2 regions of the Shewanella sp. SP1S1-7 genome follow, and region 2 is predicted to be linked to the other one. Evidence: riboswitches for the same ligand, from Rfam matches in the RefSeq annotation. Region 2 holds a riboswitch; the other holds the start of a gene.
What was found. Region 2 has a riboswitch for cyclic di-GMP ahead of Q4Q49_RS02535 (glycosyl hydrolase family 18 protein). Riboswitches for the same ligand answer to the same signal wherever they lie in the genome.
Positions count from the first base shown of each region.

Region 1 (12,689 bases), on a different contig from region 2:
TTTAACAGTTTACCGCTAGTGTTATCCCAGATTTTGGCTTCATTTGTGCTGCCATTGGTAAAACTTAGTGTGCCACTGTCGTTAAGCGCTACTTTAGTGATACGGCTGCCTAAGGTCCAGGTATGAAGCGGCTGACCCGTTTGCGCCTGCCAAAGAATCGCCTGCATATCATTCGACCCCGTTAATGCTAAACGGCCATCCGCGGAGAGGGCCACGCTATTAACGCGATCTTTATGTCCCAGAAATTTGATTAAGGCACTTTGGGCTGCATTGAGCGACATAACTGAACCATCATTTAAACCAATGAGTAGTGCGCCATTATCGGCTACCGCCACGCTTTCACCGGATGAAGGCAAAGACCACCAACCTAGGGATTTGCCGTCGGCTATTCTCCACATGGCAACTGAATCTCGGCTTAACGACGCAGCAAATAGCCCGTTGGGCGAAATCGCCGTACCTGTGACGCCAGTATTGATATCGCCATGTATCCATTGGTATTTAAGTGTATGGGTGCTGAGATCCCAGCATTGGACTCCACTATTTTGTGTGGCGACTAAGGCTAATTGTCCATTGCTCGATAGACTCGCGCTATAGCTAGGTTCCGTGGTGAGAATGCTAATGTCTTCCGCTTTGGGATGGCAAGCTGTCAGAAAAATTGTGCAAATTACCAGCAGTAGATTTTTCTTCATGAACTTGCTCCCTAAGTTGCTGTCTTTAGACTTGATCAAGTGACATTAATCACTGTTAACCCATAAAGAATCTAGTTGGTATAACCGAGATAACTAGTATAAAGTTGTCTCGCTTAGGTTATTGTAACCGCTTGAGGATGCTGAGGAAGCTTTAATGAAATCGATTTATAAATTATCGTTAGTTGCATTGGCCGTTATTGGCCTATCTGCTTGTAATCAAGAAGAAAAAGCAGCTGCTGCGAGTACAAGTGTTGAATTAACGACAGAAGCTCAAAAAGAAGCTTACAGTGTAGGCGCTTCAATCGGTCGTTACATGTCTGGCCATATCAAAGAGCAAGAAGAATTAGGCCTACCAGTTGATCGCACTCTGATCGTCACTGGTTTCACTAATGGTCTGAATGACCAATTAAAATTAACCGAAGAAGAAATGCAAACCATTCTTCAAGGTCTAGATAAAAAGTTAAACGATAAACGTCAGGAACAAGCGACTGCGATTTCTGCTAAGAACATCGAAGACGGTAAAAAATTCCTTGAAGAAAATAAGGCTAAGTCTGGCGTAGTGACAACTGAGTCTGGCTTACAATACGAAGTATTAACACCAGGTACTGGCGAAAAACCTGCCGCAGAAGACACTGTAGAAGTGGATTATGTGGGTACTTTAATCGACGGTACTGAGTTCGACAGTTCATACAAACGTGGTCAAACGGCTAAGTTCCCACTGAACCGCGTGATCCCAGGTTGGACCGAAGGCGTACAATTAATGCCAGTTGGCGCTAAGTACAAGTTTGTTATTCCTGCAAACTTAGCCTACGGCGAGCGTGACACTGGTACTATTCCACCAAACTCCACACTGATTTTTGAAGTTGAATTGAAATCAGTTGAGAAAGCGTCTGCAACGCCAGCCGCTGAACCAGCAGCTAAAAAGTAATGAATTAACTGCCGCGTTTAATACGCAGTAAGTGAAATACCGCTCCTAAATGGGCGGTATTTTTTTGTCTGTAAAAATCACATTATTGTTTTAATGCTTAATTTATTGCCATGCTATACAAGGTTTGCAGTCTTTAGTCATGTTTAGTTTTGTATAGCAACCATCAATATCTATCGGATATGCCAATGGATGAGATTAATCATTAAATCCAGTCCGTTTTAGCGTTGGATTTATTTCAAAATGATGAAGACTAAATTACGTTTTAATGATATCTACTATCTTTTAAAGCGCCGAATTCTTTACATTTTATTGGGTATTGCATACCGATAAAAATCATTAAAATATCACATTAAAATATTGGTTATTATTTGTTCGCACTAGTGCTTTGGCTGAGCATATGTGTATTACTCTTACTGTTTGTTTTTATTTGGCTAATACTTTTGAATTATCACCTTGTTCTGCTAGGTGAACAGTGTCATGCCCATAATCATTTACTCATCAATGTGTTACATTGGCAATGTGCGATCTTGCCCTCTTTTTTTAAGCATTCAACTCTGAAATAATCCGCCCGCACGTTAATAGAAGTTAGCGGCAATATTATAATAATGGGGTTGATGATATGGATAATGTTAATAAGTTAACGGCGATTTCTTTAGCTGTCGCAGCAGCTTTGCCTATGATGGCAAGCGCAGATGTGATGATTACCGAATATGTTGAAGGTAGCTCAAACAATAAAGCGATTGAACTGTATAACAGCGGCGATACGGCAATTGATCTCGCGGGTTATAAACTGGTTCGTTATAAAGATGGGGCAACTGTTGCATCAGATATGGTGGCATTAGATGGCCAATCCATTGCGCCTAAAACGACTAAAGTCATTTTAAATTCTAGCGCTGTGATCACGCTTGACCAAGGTGTTGACAGTTACTCTGGCAGTTTAAGTTTTAATGGTGGTGATGCGGTCGCACTCGTTAAAGATGATGCGGTTGTCGATATTATTGGCGATGTACCAACACCAACGGGTTGGGGATTCGACGTTACCTTAAAACGTAAATTAGATGCGTTAGTGGCGAATACGGTATTTAATGCCGCCCAGTGGGAACAATTACCTAAAGATACCTTCTCAGGATTAGGTTATCTAGAAGCCACAGCAGAGCCAGAAGTGCCGCTCTTTAGCTGCAGCGGCGCTAAAATAGTGCCGATTTATCAAGTACAAGGTGCGGGTGAGTCTAGCCCTTACGTTCCAGAAGGTGCATTTGAATCTGAAGCTGAAGTCACAGTGCGCGGTGTCGTGACTGCCCGTGGCGAAAGCTTGTTTAAAGGTTTTTATCTGCAAGAAGTGAAAGGTGATAACTCACCGTATACCTCTGATGGTGTGTTTGTATTCTTAGGTGAAGCGGTACCTGAAGCAATTCAACCTGGGGTTGAAGTTTGTGTACAAGGTAAAGTGAAAGAATACTTTGGCTTAACTCAAATCGATATTAAAGCCGATAAGAAATTTGAAGTCGGCGCTAAGGGTGAAGTCCCAGTTGCCGCGCCTTTCTATGTCGCCGATGGCGAAACCTTAGCGCAAGCATTAGAGCGCTATGAAGGCATGAATGTGGCTTTAGATGCGGGTAGCGATCTTAAGATCAGCCGTACCTTCAGCTATGATTACGCTGGCCGTCGCAACAACATGTTAGTGTCTTATAAAGAACCGCTAATGAAGTCGACACAGCTTTATCCCGCGCTTTCTGCTGAAGCGACTGCGTTAGTTAAATCTAACCTGGAAAACCAACTCTTTATCGAATCTGATTACAAACCTGCCGACGGTGTTATTCCATACTTCCCTGATTTCAATGTGGAAACGGGCTACATCCGTGTGGGCGACCAACTGACGAACCTGCAAGGTGTGATTGGTTACAGCTACGGCGCTTATCGTTTAGTGGCAACTAACACTATTACAGCGGGTGATTTTATCCGTGGTGATGACAGAACTGATGCCCCAAGCGTCGCCACTAAGGGCGATCTGCGCGTGGCTAGCTTTAACGTGTTGAACTTCTTTAACGATGTTGATGGTGGTGATACCAATCCATCAGGTAGTAACCGTGGCGCCCTAACGCTTGAAGAAATGGTGCTACAACGTACTAAAATAGTTAGCGCTATTACTGCCATGAACGCCGATATCGTCGGTCTGATGGAAATTGCCAACAACGGTTTTGGTGAGAAGAGTGCGATTAAAAACTTAGTCGATGCACTGAACGAGAAGCAAACGCCTGAAAACGCTTATAGCTTTGTTGAAATCACCGACGCCGACAAGTATGACGGTAAGTACTTTGGCACGGATGCTATCACTGTGGGCATGTTATACCGCGGCGGCAAAGTGACCTTAGCAGGTGCAGCGCAAGCTATCGATACTCCTGAGCAACATGCCAGTGCTGGCAGCGTGACTCGTACTAAAGATGGCAAAACTGAGACAAACCCAGGTAACGATGCTTACCAACGTCACAGCTTAGCGCAAACCTTTAAAATCCATGATGAGTCGCTGACCGTAGTCGTTAACCATCTGAAATCTAAAGGCTCAGGCTGTTTAGAAGATTGGGCTAACTTCGAAGAGTCAGTCGATCCTGCCGATCAACAGGGCAAGTGTAATGCTTTCCGCGTATCTGCAGCCAAAGTCTTGGGTGAAACGCTAAAAGACGTGAAGGGCGACTTACTGATCATCGGTGATATGAATGCCTACGGCATGGAAGATCCTATCCGTGTGCTGACCGATTTTGATGCGAGCAAGTCAGAGCGCGACATCATGACCGCTTCGTGGACGACGCTCGATGGCAAAGTATTTGAACGCCAAGGTAGCAAGATTGAAAAAGGTTATGGCCTGATCAACTTGAACACGAAAGCCCACGGTGCAGGCACTTTCTCTTATAGCTATAACGGCGAGCTAGGCAACTTAGACCATGCCTTAGCCAATGCTAGCTTAGCTAAACGTTTAGTGGATATTGAAGACTGGCACATCAACTCAGTGGAATCTAACCTGTTTGAATACGGTAAGAAGTTCTCTGGTGATCTGGCTAAATCTGAAAATGCGTTCTCTGCATCGGACCACGATCCTGTGATCGTTGCCTTAAGCTACCCAGCGCCAGTTGTGCCACCAAAACCTGAGCCTACGCCTAAAGATGATGGCGGTGCTTTGGGTTATTTAGGTTTAGCACTGATGTCTTTGTTTGGTTTACAACGTCGTCGCCGTTAACCTGTGTAACGGGTTAACTCACAAGTGTTATTTGTGAGCTAGACTGAAACGAAGGGATGGTTCGCCATCCCTTTTTTAGTTGTTTTTTTCAGTTTTTATTAGGAGTGAGTATGGATACAGTCTCAAATCCGCTGAAAACCATTAAAGAGAAAGCGCCATTGTGGTTTTACTTTGTCGCAACGCTCAGTTTATTGTGGAATATCATGGGGCTGATGGCCTTTGTGATCCAAATGACCATGACGCCGGATGCCTTGGCGCAAATGAGCCCAGATCAAATCAAACTCTATGAAACCACGCCGGCTTTCGTTGATGCGATATTTGGCTTTGCTGTGGTGTCGGGCGTTCTAGGATGTCTATTGTTGTTTTTACGAAAATCCCTTGCCTATAAAGTGCTGGTTGCCTCACTTATCGCGGTTTTGTTGCAAATGAGCTATGTGTTTTGCATTCAACAAGCGGCTGTGGTGCTAGGAGCTGACGCATTAATCATGCCGAGTGTGGTGGTGTTCTGGGGATTGTTTCTCGTCTGGTTTAGTCGGTTGAGTATCACTAAACAATGGTTAGTTTGAGTCTTATTTTTGCCGAGATTGATGGGACTGGCTTAGCGTAAAACTAGTTGAACTTCATCCACTTCGCAGTAAACTGCTGATTGGTTTTATTGACTAGGAAGTTGCAATGAGTATTTGGTTTAGAGCTGTCACGTTAGAGGATTGCGCGCGCTTAGATGCCGGTATGGGCGGCAAAGGCACCTTGATGCAGACCTTAGGGATTGAGATCAGTGAGATTGGCGACGATTACATGAAGGCAACTATGCCAGCCAGTCCAGCTGTGCATAACCCTTTGGGGATAGTCCATGGCGGCGCGAATGTTGCGCTTGCTGAAACCGTTGCCAGCTATGCGGCAAATTTTGCGGTGGATTTTGAGCAGTACTATTGTGTCGGTCAAGAAATTAACGCTAACCACTTACGGGCTTCCCGTAATGGGCTATTAACCGCCACGGCTAAGCCTATTCATTTAGGAAAACGCAGCTCTGTATGGGAAGTGTTAATCCATAACAGCGCCGGTGAACTGACTTGTATTTCACGGATGACGGCGGCTGTCGTTAAACGCTAAATGCTAAATGCTAAATGCAATAGCCCAGCCTATTTCCTGTGGTGTGAATGGCGTATCAATCGTTTGATTTAAATAATATATAAATAAGGATTGGATATGGATAACGCGACAATTTGGGAATGGGTTGGTTATTTAGCGTCTGTGGTCGTCGCAATATCACTGATGATGTCGAACATCAAAAAACTGCGCTGGTGGAATCTTATCGGCGCGGCTTTATTTGTGGCATACGGCGTGGCAATTGGGGCTTATCCTGTTGCCTTAGTGAACTTTTTTATCGTACTGATAGACACTTATTATCTGGTTAAGCTTTACCGCGAAGCCGACTCACCCGCCAGTTAATGGCAACGCATCATCTTTCTCCGCTTTCTTGTACCGCACTTTGCTTTACAGCACTCCGCTTCATCGCAGCGAGCAGCCATGTTGGTTTTCAACCGCATCTTAAATGATGTGAGCGAATCATTGGCTGTGAGTCCGCGCAATCGTTTATCTGCTTTGTCATCTCGCTTCTAATCTTCTTTGTAGATTGCATGAATCTAGTTTAATCGTTTTATTCTTTGGTGGTAATTGTCTATTCTTGCTCTATCGACAACACGTCGCAGCCAAGGAGATAAACCATGGCCACCATTTACGATTTAATTGAAACCTGGTTAACCAGCAATCAAGACTAAGGAGCAGGGCATGAGTCAACAACATCAAACAAGTCAGTACTTAACGAGCCAAAACGGTGCCCCAGTGGCCGACGATCAAAACTCTCTGTCGGCGGGTGAACGTGGTCCTTTGCTATTACAGGATTGGCATTTAATTGAAAAGTTAGCCCATTTCAACCGTGAGCGCATTCCTGAGCGTATCGTGCATGCCAAAGGTACTGGCGTTTACGGCACATTTACCCTGACCAAAGATTTAAGCGATTACACCATTGCCGACCATTTCAATGGCGTTGGTAAGCAAACTGAAACCTTCATTCGTTTCTCGACCGTCGGTGGTGAAATGGGGTCAGCCGATGCTGAGCGCGATCCACGCGGTTTTGGTTTGCGTTTCTACACGGCTCGCGGTAATCACGATATTGTGGGTAATAATACGCCGACTTTCTTCTTGCGTGACGGGATTAAGTTCCCAGACTTTATCCATACGCAAAAGCGTAATCCCCAGACAAACTTAAAAGACCCACAGGCCATGTGGGACTTTTGGTCATTGAATCCTGAAGCCATGCATCAAGTGACCATTTTGATGTCGGATCGCGGTATTCCAGCCAACTACCGCCAAATGCACGGTTATGGTTCACACACTTTCTCGCTGTGGAATGCCAAGGGCGAGCGTTTCTGGGTGAAGTTCCACTTTAAATCCCAGCAAGGCGTGGTCAACTTAACCAATGAACAAGCCGATAAATTAAAAGGGATAGATCCCGATTCATCACAGCGCGATATGGTGGTTGCTATTACTGATGGTAACTTCCCGCGTTGGACGGTTAATGTGCAAATTATGCCTGAGGTGGATGCCAATACTTACCATATCAATCCATTTGATTTAACTAAGGTTTGGCCGCATAGCGACTATCCATTGCTTGAGATTGGTGTATTAGAACTGAATCGTCTGCCACAAAACTACTTTGCTGAAGTTGAGCAAGTGGCATTGGCACCTAGTAATTTGGTTCCCGGTGTTGGAGCTTCACCCGACAAGATGTTGCAAGCGCGTTTATTTGCCTATGCAGATGCCCAGCGTTACCGTATTGGTGCCAACTACAACCAGTTACCGGTGAACTGCCCACATGCGGCTAAGGCAAATCACCATCAACGGGCGGGCGCTATGGCTGGCACACAATGCCCTTACCATGGTAGCCAAACGGGTGGCGACGCTTCGGTAAACTATGGCCCGAACAGCACTGCTGATGCCTTGGTTGAGCCAGTAAACTTTAGCGAACCACCATTGCGTTTAGAAGGTGAAGCGGCGCGTTACAGTCGTTATAACCAAGACGATTATACCCAAGCGGGTAATCTGTATCGCATCTTCTCTGAAGCGGAGAAAGCGCGCTTAGTGGCAACAATTTCGGGTTCACTAAGTCAAACAAGCTTAGATGTGCAGCAACGCATGCTGGCGCATTTCGAACAAGCCGATGCGGATTACGGTCAACGGATTAAAACGGCATTAGGCCTATAAACTGCGTTTCTAAGTCGACACTGTTTATCTCAATACTACCGCTGTAAGTAGAAAGGCCAGTGATGTTTATCACTGGCCTTTGTGTTGCCTTAATTTAATATGATCAATGATCTAGAACAGTAGTGTTGCTACGCCTAACAGTGCGAACAATACGGCGCAGCCGCGGTGTATCCACAACATAGGCAATTTTTCGGCGCTGAAATGGCCTGCGATCACCACAGGTACATTGGCAAGCAGCATGCCTAAGGTTGTACCTGCAACCACCATAGTTAATGAATCGTATTTTGCGGCTAACACTACCGTTGCGATTTGCGTTTTATCCCCCATCTCGGCGATGAAAAACAGGATAAAGGTGGCGAGGAAGGGGCCCATTTTATAGAAACGGCTCTCTTCAGCATCGACTTTATCTGGGATTAACACCCAAAGGGCAATCGCGAAGAACGACGCGGCAACTAAATAGCGGGCAAGATCTGGGCTGACCCAGTTAATCGCCCATTGGCCAATCCAAGCGGCGGCAAAATGGTTGAATAACGTTGACAGAAAAATGCCTAAAATAATGGCGGTTTTATTTTTAAATCTTGCGGCGAGAATAAGTGCAAGTAATTGAGTTTTATCGCCAATTTCGGCAATAGCAACCGTAAAGGTTGAGGCAAGTAGGGCTTCCAAGTGTGATCCTTTAGGGGTGGTTAAGACATAAGCACAATAAACCGTCCACCCCTAGGTGCAGTCATTGTGCTCAGGTCTTGCTGGGCAAATCGATGATTTGCTGTGAACACCATGGCGTGTGGCCAAGTATGTTGATGTTCACCCTGGATGACGATGGCTCGAAATCCAGTTAGCTACTCCCCCGAAGCGAGGTGGGCATTATACCTAAGTGAACTTCGGTTTCAAGCACCAGTTTATCGCAGTAGACACGAATGGATGTTTGACAGGTGTCATAAAAATACCGCGCAACATTCTGTAATTATATGAATATAAATGGGTTAATTTTTTGACAGCGTTGTCTTTTGTTGCTAATTTAGCCGGGTCATTTCTACTTGATTACATACTATTAACTCGTAGTGATTCGATGACACCTACCGTATTTGGCAAACTAATTGAAAAGTTAGGACGCAAAGCTTCCGGTCTAAGGTTGTAAATGGATTTTTTAGTGAACTAAGATAGCGGAGTTGCCGCAGAATTCGATTTCTGTGAAAGATAAACGACTGCTGTTTAATGCTGTTGTTTGCCCAAATACCACTTTTATACCTAAGCCCAAGCCAATACTGGCAAAGATGGGTGCAAATGGAGTGCATTAAAGTGGCAAATCCTACTGTTTTTTCCCCTGTTTCTAAATTGAGTTTATTGGCCGCCGCAGTGATGGCGGCAAATACATTTGTGAGTATTTCTGCACAGGCACACGGTTATATTGTGGCGCCAGAGTCACGTTCCTATGCCTGTAAAACCGGCAACAATGCCAACTGTGGCGCGGTGCAATGGGAACCGCAAAGCGTTGAAGGGCCATCGGGTTTTCCTGAGTCAGGTCCTGCTGATGGCAAACTGGCGAGTGCGGGTAATGGTGCTTTCTCGCCTTTAGATGAACAGAGTCCCAGCCGTTGGTCAAAGACGGATATCAAAGCGGGCTGGAATAAGTTCAGTTGGCAGTTCACTGCCAATCATGTCACCCGTAATTGGCGTTATTATTTAACTCGCCAAGATTGGAATCAAAACCAAGCTTTAAGCCGTGCGAGCTTTGACTTAGCGCCATTCTGTGTAGTCGATGGTGGCATGGTGCAGCCGCCTAAGTTAGTGACCCATGACTGTTATGTGCCAGAAGGTCGCAGCGGTTATCAAGTGATTCTAGCCGTGTGGGAAGTGGGTGATACCACCAACAGTTTCTACAATGCTATCGATGTGAACTTAGATTCGGGTCCCGTCGTACCGGATGAATGGCTCGATGTGGGCGACATCAATCCGTCACTCGATCTCAAAGCGGGCGATAAAGTGATGACCCGAGTGTTCGATGCCAATGGTGAGCAACCGGCTAAGCAAACAGTCATTACCATTAGCGATGCGACTCAAGGTGATAAACAAAATTGGCCTTTCCTATTAGCGAGCGCGATTAATGCCCAGCAGTCTCAGTTAAAAGCGGGGCAAAAAAATGCATCAGGTGTGATTGAGCCTGTGTATGGCAAAAACGACATTTTTACTGCGACGACTTCAGGTATTGAGCGTGTCGAAGTGGGATTTGATCTGGCGCCCGCACCGGGCAACAGCTTAGAAGTCACTTCACTTGCCGACGATTATCAAATTATCGACGGTGCGGCGCAGGTTCGTTTTGACGTCACCAGCAACGCCGAAATGTTAGTGTCTGCGTATTTGTTTAGCCACGATGGCACGGCAGCCGGTTTTGTGAGCCAAACCGTTAACAATACCAGTGCGAGCTTAGTGTTAGACGTGGTTGCGCCTAAAGCTGGACATTATCACTTACAGGTTAAAGCTGAGCCTAAACAAGGTGATGTTATTCAGCAGAACTTTGATCTCTTCTTAAAGGATCAAGCACCAACGCCGGAAGCGGATTTTGTCTTCCCTGAAGGGGTGAAAGGTTACGTTGCAGGCACTACAGTGTTACAGCCTAAAAATGGCAAAGTGTATCAATGTAAGCCATTCCCCTATAGCGGCTATTGCATGCAGTGGTCGGTTTCTGCCACAGGATTTGAGCCAGGTGTTGGCGCTTCTTGGGCTATGGCGTGGACTGAGCAGTAAATTAACATGTTGAGTTAATTGATTCTCAACATGAGGTGATTGGGCTTAAACACAGCGAATATGTTTAAGCCCATATTCAGCGCGCTTGCGACTGTCAAAATATACGTTTTACCTCGATTCCCCCACAATGCTGAACCCCACGTATTTCCAACAAAGGTAGCGATTTTGTTAGCTTGTATGTTTTCGTTTATCACAGCGCTATTAAGTTGTTACCGTACAGTGCGCGACTTATCTTTGTTCACAACTGGCTTGCCCACTGGGTTTGGCTCTGTTAATGTCCCAAACTATCTATTTTACCTATGTTGTTATTAGGATTATCACAATTGAAAGTCATGCCACTTTTATGCAACCGATTTAGTTAGCCTCAATGGCTACTGGGTTGAAATATTCAAAAGCTATTGGGGCCAATTGATCTGCAGGAATGAGATCCGATTGGATGCTTTTTGAAGCTGCTTTAAGTGATGTGTTGCTTATTTCGATTTAAGACGCAAGGCTTTATCGGTTCAAATCTTACTCAAATAAAATAATAATTAATCATTGAACAGGACTATTGTGTGAATTCAAAAATGTTAGGCTCGATCGCCATCGTTGCCGGGACGGCCATTGGCGCAGGTATGTTAGCCTTACCTTTAGCTACCGCGGCTTTAGGTATTATTCCGGCGTTAGTGTTACTCGTCGTTATTTGGGGCGTATCTGCCTATACCTCATTACTGATGCTCGAAATTAACTTACGCACTGGCGTGGGTGATAATCTGCATGTCATTACGGGTAAATTGCTGGGTAAAAAAGGTCAAATAATTCAAGGCGCTTCTTTCTTAAGTTTATTATTTGCTTTGACTGCGGCTTATCTCACCGGTGGGTCATCGCTATTAGTGCTTAAAGCGAAGAACATGTTCGATATCGTGCTTGATAATCAAGTCGCGGTACTGTTATTCACCTTAGTGCTCGGCGGATTTGCGGCGCTCGGTGTGGCTTGGGTCGATAAAGTGTCCCGCTTGCTGTTTTCGTTAATGATTTTACTGCTGGTGGTTGTGGTGTTATTTCTCCTGCCTGAAGTCAGTATTGCCAGCATGGCAACGGGCGCGATTGCCGAGTCGATGACCAGCAGTTGGATGGCGGCGATTCCCGTAGTGTTTACTTCTTTTGGTTTCCACGTTTGTATTGCCACTTTAGTGCGTTATCTGGATGGTGATGCGGTTTCACTGCGCAAGGTATTGTTAATCGGTTCGACGATTCCACTGGCTTGTTATGTGCTTTGGTTGTTGGTGACCTTAGGTACAGTCGGTGGCTATGAAGTCAGTGGTTTCGAAGGTTCATTACCGTCACTGGTGACGGCATTGCAGGATATTGCCCATACGCCTTGGATCAGCAAATGTATTTCGTTATTCGCCGATTTAGCCTTAGTGACCTCATTCCTCGGGGTGACCTTAAGCCTGTATGACTTTGTCGCCGAGTTAACCCGTGCTAAAGAGACGTTTGCTGGCCGTATGCAGACCTGGTTGTTAACTTTCACTCCGCCAGTGTTATGTGCTCTGTATCTGCCAGAAGGTTTTGTGGCGGTACTGGGATTCGCGGCTGTGCCATTGGTGGTGATGATCATCTTCTTGCCAATTGTGATGGCATTGCGTCAACGTCAAACACAACTGGGCGGTTATCAAGTGTCGGGTGGTTCTATAGGCTTAGTGTTGGCAGGTTTGTTAGGCGCTGTGATTGTGGGTGCCCAACTATTTGTTGCTATTTAGCAGCTTAGTATTTAATCCGTGGCTAGCGTCTGTTTTGTAGCGAACGCCGCGGGGTAACGCTGATGTAATGTAGCCGATGGAATGTATTT
Region 1 covers NZ_JAUOEU010000042.1:14,559-27,247, forward strand. The annotation lists gene Q4Q49_RS20680 (hypothetical protein) at 1-689, opposite strand, end outside; gene fkpA (FKBP-type peptidyl-prolyl cis-trans isomerase) at 844-1,617, shown strand; gene exeM (extracellular exonuclease ExeM) at 2,237-4,849, shown strand; gene Q4Q49_RS20695 (hypothetical protein) at 4,960-5,415, shown strand; gene Q4Q49_RS20700 (PaaI family thioesterase) at 5,522-5,959, shown strand; gene Q4Q49_RS20705 (YgjV family protein) at 6,056-6,298, shown strand; gene katB (catalase KatB) at 6,638-8,113, shown strand; gene Q4Q49_RS20715 (TMEM165/GDT1 family protein) at 8,225-8,779, opposite strand; cyclic di-GMP riboswitch class I at 9,191-9,290, shown strand; gene gbpA (N-acetylglucosamine-binding protein GbpA) at 9,413-10,858, shown strand; gene Q4Q49_RS20725 (aromatic amino acid transport family protein) at 11,425-12,600, shown strand.
Region 1: another riboswitch for cyclic di-GMP. It lies ahead of gbpA (N-acetylglucosamine-binding protein GbpA); the one in region 2 lies ahead of Q4Q49_RS02535 (glycosyl hydrolase family 18 protein).

Region 2 (12,689 bases):
ACTTTTTGAGTGTTGGCCTTCATATTGGCGCTACTCTTAAGGCAAAGATCGTAGGCGGTATTGATGCTGGTTGACGTCAGATGGGTATTCTGCGCGACTTCTGTGATGGTTGAACTCATCTCTTCCATCGCACTAGAGAGCTGTTCTAGCTGACTTTTTTCTTGATCTAGGCTGACATAGGTTTGCTCGGTCGCGACCACTAATTGATCGGCAATCGCATGCAATTGATTGGCTTGATCTTGTGTGCGCCCCAGTACGCCACTCATTTTGGCCTGCAGCATGATGAGCTGGAAATCGAGGATAGAAGACGTATCGGCACCCGAGTAGATGTAGCGACTGATAGAGTCGTATTTAGTTTGCATTTCAATCAGTTTAGCGGGAATGCGAAAGGCCTCATCGTAGAAAATAGCCAAGTTTAAACTCATCAAAACCGCCCCCGCGATAATCACGCCCCAGCCCCAAAAGTAGCCCGCGATCAGTAGGCCGGTCGAGGCGACAACCGCCGAGAGGATACGTTTCTGCATTAAGCTTAAGGGCTTAGGAATGGATTTATCCAGTTTAAGTCTTTGGTATATCTCATTTGCTTTGCTGACGTAGGCTGCTTGAGGCTGAATACGCACCGATTGATAACCAACGATAGTGCCGTTTTCAAATAATGGTGAGACAAAGGCATCGACCCAATAGAAGCCACCATTCTTACAGCGGTTTTTTACTATGCCGCGCCAAGATTGGCCCGACTTAAGCTTTTCCCACATTTCTTTAAAGGCGGCGCTCGGCATATCGGGATGGCGAACCATATTGTGGGCACTGCCAATTAACTCTTGGGCGCTATAGCCAGAGACTTCAGCAAAACGGGCATTAACGTAAGTAATGACACCGCGAGTGTCGGTGGTGGAAATGAGTTCATCTTGTGGTGTTAAGCGGATTTCTTGATCTGATCTCTGTGCATTCAGTGTTCTGTGGGCAGACGCGTTACTCTGGCTCATTTTGTGTGTCCATTCAGGGCCGATGTGATTCATTAGGGTTCAGGGGCGCGGTGTTAGGCGCTAATTTTCTTGCGCTTACTCTCATTGGGGTAAGCTTGTTATGTGATAAGACTATCATTTTTGTATGGGTATAAGAGAGCGGTTTTTGATGGTTTACCCATAAAAATCAATCGTTCGTTGTATTTGTAAGCTATTGCAAAATATAAAAATTTTAAGTAGTGCGAATATGGAATTAAACGAGCGTTTATCCTGCTAAAACGCAAATTTCAGTATTTTGTATAGGGTTATTGTTTTAACAGATATTGAGTAGAAAGTAGGCATCATATTATTTGCAAAATCTGTGCGGTGGCATTGGCCTAATGTCCTTGATTCGTTTGCCATATCGCGGCATTCATTCGAGCGCTTTATTAGTCATAGTCTATTCTTTAATGGGCAATAAACTATGGCTTGCTGGATGTGTGATTTATCTGGCTTTGCCTCAGTTTTGTCATCTTATTCGCACCCTTTAGTTTATTAACTCAGGTTCATTAGCTTAGGTTCATAAGATCAGCTTCATTAGCTCATAGCGGGAATGCAACATAAGAGGATTTTCCCATGGCGATATCACTTAGACGTGGCGTAGCGAAATTGGCTACCGCGTCCTTGGGGACGACAACGGCACTGCCCCATTGGCGACGTTTGATTTTTGAACGTCTATTTGGCTTCCTTGCGCTTCTCTGCGTGCCCGTATATATCACCAGCGTGTATTTATGTGTCATCGCCGATCTTTGGTCTATGGTGGTATTCGATACGCTGGCTTATTTGTTTTTATTGGTTTTACTGTATTTTCCTAAGCTTGCTGATAGCACGCGTTTTGGCTGTGGCTGTTTGTTAGCGTTTGCTATCGGCGTAGGTTTTTTGATTGCGATTGGTCCATCGGGTGCGGGGTTCTTTTGGTTATTTATCTTTCCGCCATTAGTGGGCATTTTTTTAGGCCGTCGCGCGAGCTTATATGCCCAATATTTGAATGGGTTGAGTCTGGTACTGATTGGGCTTGCCTATCACTTTGGCTGGTTAAACTGGCCTGATATTCACGGTTACAGTTTGGGTATTTGGGCCGTAGTCGTGGTCAATTTTATTGTAACCAATGCCATGCTGACCTTAACCATCACTTATTTATTAGGTAAGTTGGCTGATTCACTCGATTCAACCTTAGCCTCGCGCCAAGCGACTGTATTAGGGTTGGCCAAACTTGCTGAATACAGAGATAACGAGACGGGTGCGCACTTACTACGTATGCGGCAGTATTCGAAAATGCTCGCGGCGCAGCGGTTGCAGGCCGACAATCCACCTGCTGAATTAAACGATGATTTTATTCAAGATATTAGTCTATCGGCCATTTTGCACGACATAGGTAAAGTCGGTATTGCCGATGCGATTCTGCTCAAACCGGGTAAATTAACCCCGCAGGAGTTTGAGCAGATCAAAGCCCACCCTGTGATTGGTGGGCAAGTGTTACGCAGTTTGTTGGAATATGCGCCCCAATGTACTTTTATTCAGATGGGCCAAGATATTGCTTCGGGTCACCATGAAAAGTGGGATGGTAGTGGTTACCCCTTAGGGTTGAAAGGTGAGGATATTCCGCTTTCGGCACGTATCGTTGCCTTGGTGGATGTCTATGATGCACTCACTTCACCGCGATGTTATAAGCGACCCTTTAGTCACCAAGAAGCCATCGATTTAATGATTGAAGGCAAAGGTAAGCATTTCGACCCTGAATTAGTCGATTGTTTTATGGCAATTCATCAGGAGTTTGAAGTGTTATCTAAGGCATCGCTGGATGATGCTTATCAGCCTATGGCGCAGCCTACTATGGTTTAGCTACTCGTGTTTTTAATCATGTTTGAAATAGAAATCGTGTTTTGAAACCATGTTTCGAAACTATGAGCTGAAAGCATGCTATTGAAATACGACTAGGCTTGAAGTACAGCATCAGCGCTAAAAAAACGCCCAAGACTCATAGCCTTGGGCGTTTTATTTTGTAGCATATAACGGATTTAGAAGATGATTTAAATAACGACTTAAATCGCTACTTACCCGCAGGAGTGCTAAATCGCTCTAAATCGCTTTAGTCACTTGCGTTAACCACGCGAGTTCATCCCCGGACATCAGCGGCGAAAGTGTATTAAACACTTGCTGATGGTAAGCATTGAACCAGTCGATTTCCCCTTGCGTTAGCAGGCTCTTATCGATAATGCGGGCATCCATAGGGATCATTGTCAGTGCATCGAACTCATACATCTCACGCTCTGCGCCTTTCAGTGCTTCACAGTGTTGCACTACGACTAAGTTTTCTAAGCGAATGCCAAAACTCTCAGCGCGGTAGTAACCCGGCTCGTTGGAAAGCACCATGCCGGGCATCAGTACGATACCGTTGACATTTTTACCTATGCGCTGCGGACCTTCGTGCACACTTAAAAAGTGACCCACGCCATGGCCTGTGCCGTGGTCGTAATCAAAACCATGTTGCCATAGATATTGGCGGGCAAACGCATCGAGCTGCTGACCTGAAGTGCCTTTAGGAAAGCGAGCTTGGTCTAGCGCGATATGACCTTTTAGCACCAGCGTGACCATTTTTTTATGTTCATCGGTGACTTTACCAATCGCAATAGTACGGGTCACATCTGTGGTGCCATCGATATATTGCGCGCCAGAATCCACTAAGTAGATGCTGTCCATCGTCATCATCGCAGGTGTGCCATTGTTGTGATTGTAATGGCACATGGCGGCATTGGGGCCCGCTGCTGAAATGGTGTCGAAACTTGGCTCGCGATAGCGCTCATCTTGCAGGCGGAAGCTTTCTAATTTATCGGCAAGCGTGGCTTCATTGTGCATACGCTTGGCGGCAACTTCGGCATCTAACCATGCAAGGAAGCGACTCACGGCAACACCATCGCGAATGTGACAAGCGCGCATTCCGGCAAGTTCTGAAGGATTTTTCTGCGCTTTAGGTAAAGAAACGGGATCAATTCCAGCAATCAATTTTGCTCCCGCTTCACGGGCGAGATTTTGTGCCCAAGCGTTAGCCGAGTTTGGATCGGCCAGCAGTTTGACGCCTTGCAAACTGGCAAGGGTATCGGCGAGCGTGGCCTCGTCCTTAAAGCTTACTCCTGCACCGACATGTTCCTCAATGCCCTCAGGGAGTTTGCTTAAATCGGTAAACAGCTGCATATCGCCATTAGCGTGGAGTAGGGCACTGCCGAGCACAACGGGCAGACGCGGCACATCGTTACCGCGAATATTTAACAACCAGCAGAAAGAATCTAAGGCGGCGATCAAAGCAACATCAGCACCGGCTTTTTTCACTAAGGCGCCAATTTCAATGCGTTTTTGCAGACTGGTTTTACCGGCACTCTCGTTACTGAATAACGTGATTGGCGCACTCGATGGTGCGGGGCGATCCTGCCAATGCAAATCGATAGGATTTTGTTCAACCGCTACTAATTCAATTTGGGCTTTGCTTAAGGTCGCTTTGGCATTTTCAAACCAAGCTAAAGTATGCAAGCGTGCATCAAAGCCAACGCGAGATCCCGCTGGCAACGTGTCACATAACCACTCAATTTGTGGTGTGTCTGTCAGGCTTTCATAGCTGAACAGTGCGGCATCCACTTGTAGACGAACTTGAACCGTATAACGGCCGTCGGTAAAGATAGCGGCTTTATCTTTCAATACGATAGCCATACCTGCCGAGCCAGTGAAGTTGGTTGCCCAGTACAAACGTTCGTTATGTTCTGGCACATATTCGCCCAGATACTCGTCGGCGCGGGGAATGATAAAAGCATCGAGATTGGCAGAAGATAATTCGCTGCGAATGGCACCGAGGCGGCTGGCAATTGAATGTGACATATGGGCTCCAAGTGAGACTGGCAGGCTGTGCGAGTCGGTAGGCAAAGCTTGCCTAAGGATAAGTAGGTCTATGTTTATTTGAGTTCTAACCAGCTCGGATTATCGCAAGCCTAACGCGCGAGATGCAAGGGGAGCGAATAAAGGATTTTGTATACAATCGTGAATTTGTGCTGACTGTGATGAGTAAGCTAAGTGTTTTACCCTTAATTTATTTGTGTGATTCTTAGCATAAAACCTGAGTAAAACAAAATGTCAGTCATATTTTTTGTAGACTTGTTCCTTACAAATTAGCTACTTAAGTTTTATTCAATCGCTAACATTTGGACCCTATGCTAACATTCGCCATCTCCGCTCGGGGTCAGAGTGGGGCGCATGTATCAGTGGAGTAAGCGATGCAAATACTAACAATAGATGTGGGCGGTACGACAGCCCTGTTCGAACTTCAGCTCGCGGGACATACAGAACAATATAAAATTCCCACAGGCGAAGGTTTTAAAATTGAAGAGTTAAATAATCAAATCGCTGCGCTCGAACGCGATTACGATTTACAAGATTATCAATTAGCGATTGGCGTACCTGGACTGGTACAAAATAATCGTCTGGTTGCCTGTAAATCATTACCTGGGCTCAATGGCTTGAGCTTCGATACAGTGAAAACCCAAGGTGAGCTTAAGTTTATCTGCAACGATATGGATGCGGGTATGCAAGCCACGTGCGATGCCAAATATGCCTGTGAGTTGTTGGTCATGTGCGGCACTGGGATAGGGATGTCGATTGCGTTTAATGGGCAAGCCTTTACAGGTGCGACGGGGGTTGCAGGCGAGTTGGGGCATTGCCGCGTGATGACAGAATCAGGCGAATTTAGTTTAGAACAACTCGCCAGTGGCGATTCTGTGCGCAGCCGTAAAATCACCACTCAGGATGATTTATACCGTGCGGGCAGTTACCTTGGTATGGGGTTGGCGTGGACCGTTAATTTATTTAATCCCAATCGAATTTGGCTCGCAGGCAACATGATGAACAATGCCCCTTACTACAAAGGTTGCCTCGAAAGTTTAAAACAAATGGCATTAAGCGCGCCCTTAGCTGAGATGAAAATCAATCGTGTCGATGATATGGAAACCTTAGTGTGCCGAGGTTTGTCCGTGATGCTCGCAAGGGATTCTCCCCGCGCACAAAGGTCATAGATGCTGTTTGCTTATGGTTTTGAGTTATTAGAGTTCAGTGGCTCAGTGCTAGCGGTTTAAGCTGTATTAGCAGTATAAATGGTGAAATAGAAAACAGGACTTGTGATGCCTTTGGTTTATCGTGTCCTGTTTTTTTATGGTTGAAATAATCAGTAAAACCTTAATTATTAAAGCAAACATTAGAGTTGACTTAATTGTGTTTAATGCCTTTCTTATCAGACCACTATCTTAGTTGATAATATTTTGTTGCAATTTTATTGTGCTTACGTCTATGCTGATTATCGTAATGACAACGTTGTCATTGTGTGTAAAAGGCAAACCAGTTGAAAAACTGGGACGCAAAGCCTCCGGTCTAAGGGTTCGTCTGTACCTATGATAGCGGGGATACCACAGGTTTTTCTTCGTGCAATCGTTAATCGTTTTGCATGGTCTTAAGAGTGTTGTTTCCTGTCTACGCTTTGTTTGCCTTATTGATTCATATAAAAAATTCAATAGGGATATCTCATGTTCAAGACTCAAATTTCAACATCAGCCTTGCTGGTGGCCTCTGCACTGGCATCTACCGTGAGTGCCAATGCATTTGCCGCAGCGCCCGGTAAACCGACTATAGGTTGGGGCGAAACCAAGTTCGCGATTATCGAAGTGAATCAAGCCGCTACGGCTTACAATCAGTTGGTAACCATTAAAGATGCTGCCGATGTGTCAGTTAGCTGGAACCTCTGGAGTGGCGATGTGGGCAACAAAGCCCAAGTGCTGCTCAACGGTAATGTCGCTTGGGAAGGCCCCTCTGGTGCTTCGGGCACCGCTAATTTTAAGGTGAACAAAGGCGGCCGTTATCAGATGCAAGTGCAGCTGTGTAACAGCGATGGTTGTACGGCGAGCGATGCCAAAGAAATCCTCGTGGCCGATACCGATGGCAGCCATTTAGTGCCACTCAATGCTCAGCTTAAAGAAAACAATCGTCCATACGTTAACAAGTCGGGCAAAGTGGTCGGCAGTTACTTTGTAGAATGGGGTGTGTACGGCCGTAAGTTCCCAGTCGATAAGATCCCAGCACAGAACTTAACTCATATTTTATATGGCTTTACCCCTATTTGTGGTGGTGATGGCATTAACGATAGTTTGAAAGAAATCGACGGCAGTTTCCAAGCGCTGCAACGTGCCTGTAGTGGCCGTGAAGATTTTAAAGTCGCTATCCACGATCCTTGGGCGGCAATTCAAATGCCACAGGCGGGGGTGAGTGACTACTCTGATCCCTACAAAGGCAACTTCGGTCAATTGATGGCGCTGAAGCAAGCCCACCCCGATCTAAAGATTTTGCCTTCGGTCGGTGGCTGGACGTTATCTGATCCCTTCTTCTACTTTGGCGATAAAACTAAGCGCGATACTTTTGTCGCATCGGTGAAGGAATTCCTGCAAACGTGGAAGTTCTTTGACGGCGTTGACATTGACTGGGAATATCCAGGTGGTGGCGGAGCGAATCCAAACTTAGGTAATGCCAATGACGGTGAAACCTATGTGACCCTGATGCGTGAATTGCGCGCCATGCTCGACGAGTTAAGTGCTGAGACGGGTCGTACCTATGAACTGACTTCCGCAATTGGTATCGATGCTCAAAAAATGGCAAAGGTCGATTATCAGGCTGCTCAGCAGTACATGGATTACATCTTCTTGATGAGTTACGACTTCAATGGCGGTTGGACAAATACTGAACTCGGTCATCAAACCAATCTTTATGAGGCGAGTTGGGATCCTGATACCCGCTACACCACAGACAAGGGTATTAAAGCTCTGTTAACTCAAGGTGTTACCCCAGGAAAAATTGTGGTTGGTGCCGCTATGTACGGCCGCGGCTGGACAGGCGTGAATGGCTACACGGGCAATAACCCATTCACAGGGACAGCGACGGGCAAAGTGAAAGGCACATGGGAAGATGGCATAGTGGATTATCGCCAGATAGTGAACGAATACATGGGGAGCGGTTGGACTTACAGCTATGATGAAACGGCCGAGGCGCCATCATTGTTCAAGGCATCTACGGGTGATTTAATCACTTTCGATGATGCTCGTTCCGTTAAAGCTAAGGGCCAATATGTGCTTGCCAATCAGTTAGGTGGTTTATTTGCATGGGAAATTGATGCCGATAACGGCGATATTCTAAATGCGATGCACGAAGGTTTAGGTCATGGCGAAGGAACTACGCCACCGGTGAATAAAGCGCCGATTGCCAATGCGGGTGCGGATGTGAATGTCACAGGTCCCGCCGATGTGGTGCTCAATGGTAGCGGATCGCGCGATCCTGAAAATGAGGCGCTGACGTATCTTTGGACTCAAGTGTCTGGCCCAACGATTGCCATCGCAAACGCCGATATGGCGAATGCGACGATTCAACTGAGTGCAACGCAAACTGATGTTGCCTATAGTTTTAGCCTCAAAGTGACTGATCCTGAAGGGCTATCTGCCACAGATTCAGTGACAGTGACCAATAAGGCGGATACTCCGAACCAAGCTCCCGTGGTGAGTGTAGCTGCCACTGTCACAGTGGAAGCGGGTAAAACTGTTAGCATAGTGGCGAGTGCCTCTGATGCCGACGATGATGCCTTAACTTACGCTTGGACTGTGCCCGCTGGCGTGTCGGCAACCGGACAAAATAGTGCCACCTTAGTGGTCACTGGGCCTAATGTCACCGAAGCGACCAGCTATGGTTTGAGCGTGCTAGTTTCCGATGGTGCCTTGGATGCGAGCGCATCGACGAATCTGACCGTGACGCCAAAAGTAATCGGTGGTAGTTGTGATGCAACCGATCCTAATGCAGGTAACTATCCTGCTTGGCAAGCCAGTGTGGTGTACAACACGGGTGATACTGTGAGCCACAGTCAGTTGGTATGGAAAGCCAAGTACTGGACGCAGGGCAATACGCCAGCTCGCACCGCTGATCAATGGCAGCTACTCAGCCAAGTTGCTCTCGGTTGGGATGCGGGTGTCGCCTATACCGGCGGGCAAACCACCAGCTATAACGGCCGTCAATGGAAGGCGAGTTACTGGACTAAAGGGGATGTACCGGGCGTTGCGGCGGTATGGGTTGATATTGGTGCTGCAAGCTGCCAGTAATCATCCAAAGTTTTGATATTATTTGTTAAAAAATAAAGCCCTGCGAAGATTCAGGGCTTTTTCTTTATTAAGTGATCTTACTGACTAATTGGAGACTGATTTAATCAATCTTAAGCAGTTCCACATCAAAAATCAGCACTGATCCACCGCCAATTTTGCCCGTGCTGCGATTGCCGTAGGCGAGTTCACTTGGGATAAAGAAACGCACTTTATCGCCAACGACCATAAGTTGTACGCCCTCGGTCCAACCTTTAATTACGCGGTTAAGCGGAAATGCGATGGGCTCACCGCGATCAACCGAACTATCAAACACAGTACCGTCGATCAAAGTGCTGCTTATAATGCAACTACAGTTAAGCGGGTAAATTTTTATCGCTTTGCAACTAGTTGATTTCAAATAGTTCCACATCAAATATTAATAATGACCCGCCACCAATTTTGCCTGTGCTGCGGTTGCCGTAGGCAAGCTCACTCGGAATATAAAAACGGAATTTGTCACCTACAGTCATTAGCTGTAACCCTTCAGTCCACCCTTTAATCACTTGGTTTAAGCTAAAGCTAATAGTTTCACCGCGCTCTACTGAACTATCAAACACGCTTCCGTCAAGCAAAGTTCCATGATAGTGCACCGTGACTTTACTGCTTGCTTTTGGATGTTCGGTGTTTGCACTCTTATTGAGTACTTCATATTGCAAGCCAGACGCTGTTTGAACTACGTTTTCTCGCTTAGAATTCTCAACTAAAAACAGCTTCGCTTTTTCAATATTCTCTTTAGTAGCTTGTGAGTTATTTGTCTGGCTAAAAAAGTAAAAAATCAATCCAGCAATGACCGCAACAGCCAAAATCATACGCATTTAATAAGACTCCAATTAATTTGATTAGCTCATGATACGTAGGCATCAAAGTTGAGTAAAGAAAGCGTAGGTAACAGCTTACTCTTAGGTCGATGACATAATATGTCTGGTTGTATAATGATCATGAAAACAATTGCTTGAAGTAACTTTTTACAGTTAGGAGCCATTTATGTCAGTAGCTATCAAATTTGAAATCAAAGGAACACCAACAACAGGTTATGTACTGTTCAAAACATATGAGGAAATTGGATACAACAAGTTAGCGAGTTTTCAACAACTAGTAGGCGGTTTGATTGAGCCAGTTGCATACATTGATGGAGCTGTTCTGCTTATGAATGAGAACGCTTTGAATGATGGGTTGTTAGCGTGGCGTGTGCCGCCAGAGCTTGAACGTATCGTTCCTGAGCACTTTAGAGTGAACGGCCATAAAGTATTGTGCGGCCCAGTTATATTAGTGGCTGATGATGGAGAGGACTATCACGGATTCAAGACAGTGGAATTAGCGGAAAACGCGCTTAAGTAACATGTTGGTTGTTAAAGAGGGCACTTGTAATTGCAAGTGTCTTTTCATCTCTAATACATTTTAAATAAACTTTCGGATGGTTGTCATAGCAGTGTTGAACTATATCAAGTTTGAATGTATTTAGTGAAAACATATAAAATTCTTTGTTTTCAATTGTTTATCTTATGTAAGAGTCGTGTTTGGGTATATCGGTTTGAGTTAACGGCATTTTGCAAGCTGTAGACTTATAATAACTATACAGCCAATACAACAGCTTCAATTTAATCGCCGATCATGTATGGGCTCATAGTTCTGATATAAGTCGTAACAGATCCCATAGGCTTGTTATAGTAAGTCAAAAGCACAACGTTGTACTAAAACGACATAGCAGGAAAGGCACTTTATGAAGTGCCTTTTTCATTTCTGATATGCGCGTAACAAAATCTAGAATAGTTGTTATAACAAATCATCTGCTCACATGAGCTGAATCAACCAAAAATAGAGGGTAAAAAGATGTCAAAGAAAACAAAAACAATGTCAGTAAACTACACCGCTGAAGATATAGCTGGAACACTTCGCAATTATCTTGATCAGATTGTGCCAGTCGAAAAACCAAAGCCTGTAGCGACTCCTAAACTACAACTAATAACAATCTCAGCTCTTACGGCATCAGTCGCCTCAATAAATGAGACTATTCTAATGCTTGCAGATAGAATGAACGATATTCATTCTAATCATGATTTTGATGCAGTGCAAAGCCATCTTAGTGACATGCAAAATTTTCATGCATTGATGACAGAGTATTTAGCTGTTCGAAAGCGTCTTAGTGTTTTCTAAGGCGCACTATCTTAGCTAAATAAATACTAAATTTGTGGTACTCTCGATAGCTAAAGTCAAAGGAGCAATGAATACAGTACAAGTGAAATAATAAAAATGCAGCCGTATGGCTGCATTTTTTTGAATAAAATTTATTTGTCACTATGAATTTTAGAAAATGATAGTCGCGCTATTCATTATCCATTCATATAATGAAGTTAAATTATAAAAGTGAATAAAATGCAAATAGAAAAAATAAAAGAAAATGAAAGAACAAAAAAGTATTACTTAGATAATGTATTGCATAGAGATAAAGGGCCAGCAGTTATTGAATTCAATGAATGTGGCACTGTTGTATATGAGGCATATTATAGTAAAGGTGTAAACACTAGAGGAAATAAACCAGCTGTTATAACGTATTTCGATAATGGTAATGTTCATACAGAAACATATTTGTTTAATAGCAAGAGACATAGAGTTGATGGTGCCGCAGTTGTTTCATATGATGAAAATGGTAATGTTATTGAGCAATGGTTTTTTAAAAATGGGAAAGAACAGCCATTGCAGCAAGACTTAACTATGGTTGATATTGAAAAGATCTAGTTAGATTACTTGGGTATGATATAAGGCAGCCGTATGGCTGCCTTATAATTACTTTACTTCTTCTTGATCCAGCGCTGCTTTCACTTTAGCTACAAGTTCATCATCAAACATTGTCGCTGTTGATTTAGCTGCCATTTCAGCTAATGAAATGATCACCCACTTCATTAGTGCTTCACTAGCAATAGCCATTAATATTTGCTTCAATACAGCAAGCAAAGCTCTCACAATAATTGTGCCCATTTACTTATCCTTGTTTATTTTATTCAACACATCCAAGTGCTTCTGAACTCGATTTGGTGTTTGTTTATACCAACGTGAGTCTTTTAATTCATCTGCCACTTTCTTATAATCACATTCTTTTAATGCTTTTATCATTTTTTTAAACTTACATAATCCAGTGTAACCAATCTGAAATACAGCTTCTGTTAACACATCATTCACTACTTGATGCTTATCTAAATGTATCTTCGCAGCCATTAATTGAGCTGCATTTATATCAGTTTTAAGTAAACCTTCCGCTTCATATACTTGTATCGGTGTTTGGTCATCTGAACATCTATGCCCATAACCGATAGTCCAATACCCTTCTGAGCACTTATACCTATGGAATAAACCATTTCTGAATGTACCTAAGTGTGTTTGGTATAGCAGTGACCCTTCATTCTCCTTTATCCTTTCTTCTAAATCTGACATTCCTTTGCTCTCGATTCTCTACTAAATATATATTTAGTGGATAGCAAGCTGC
Region 2 covers NZ_JAUOEU010000002.1:159,219-171,907, reverse strand. The annotation lists gene Q4Q49_RS02555 (methyl-accepting chemotaxis protein) at 1-986, opposite strand, end outside; gene Q4Q49_RS02550 (HD-GYP domain-containing protein) at 1,581-2,846, shown strand; gene Q4Q49_RS02545 (aminopeptidase P family protein) at 3,084-4,871, opposite strand; gene Q4Q49_RS02540 (ROK family protein) at 5,264-6,058, shown strand; cyclic di-GMP riboswitch class I at 6,362-6,450, shown strand; gene Q4Q49_RS02535 (glycosyl hydrolase family 18 protein) at 6,563-9,169, shown strand; partial or broken gene Q4Q49_RS02530 (FKBP-type peptidyl-prolyl cis-trans isomerase) at 9,270-9,500, opposite strand; gene Q4Q49_RS02525 (FKBP-type peptidyl-prolyl cis-trans isomerase) at 9,553-10,023, opposite strand; gene Q4Q49_RS02520 (hypothetical protein) at 10,193-10,546, shown strand; gene Q4Q49_RS02515 (hypothetical protein) at 11,039-11,362, shown strand; gene Q4Q49_RS02510 (hypothetical protein) at 11,582-11,944, shown strand; gene Q4Q49_RS02505 (hypothetical protein) at 11,993-12,184, opposite strand; gene Q4Q49_RS02500 (glycoside hydrolase family protein) at 12,185-12,637, opposite strand.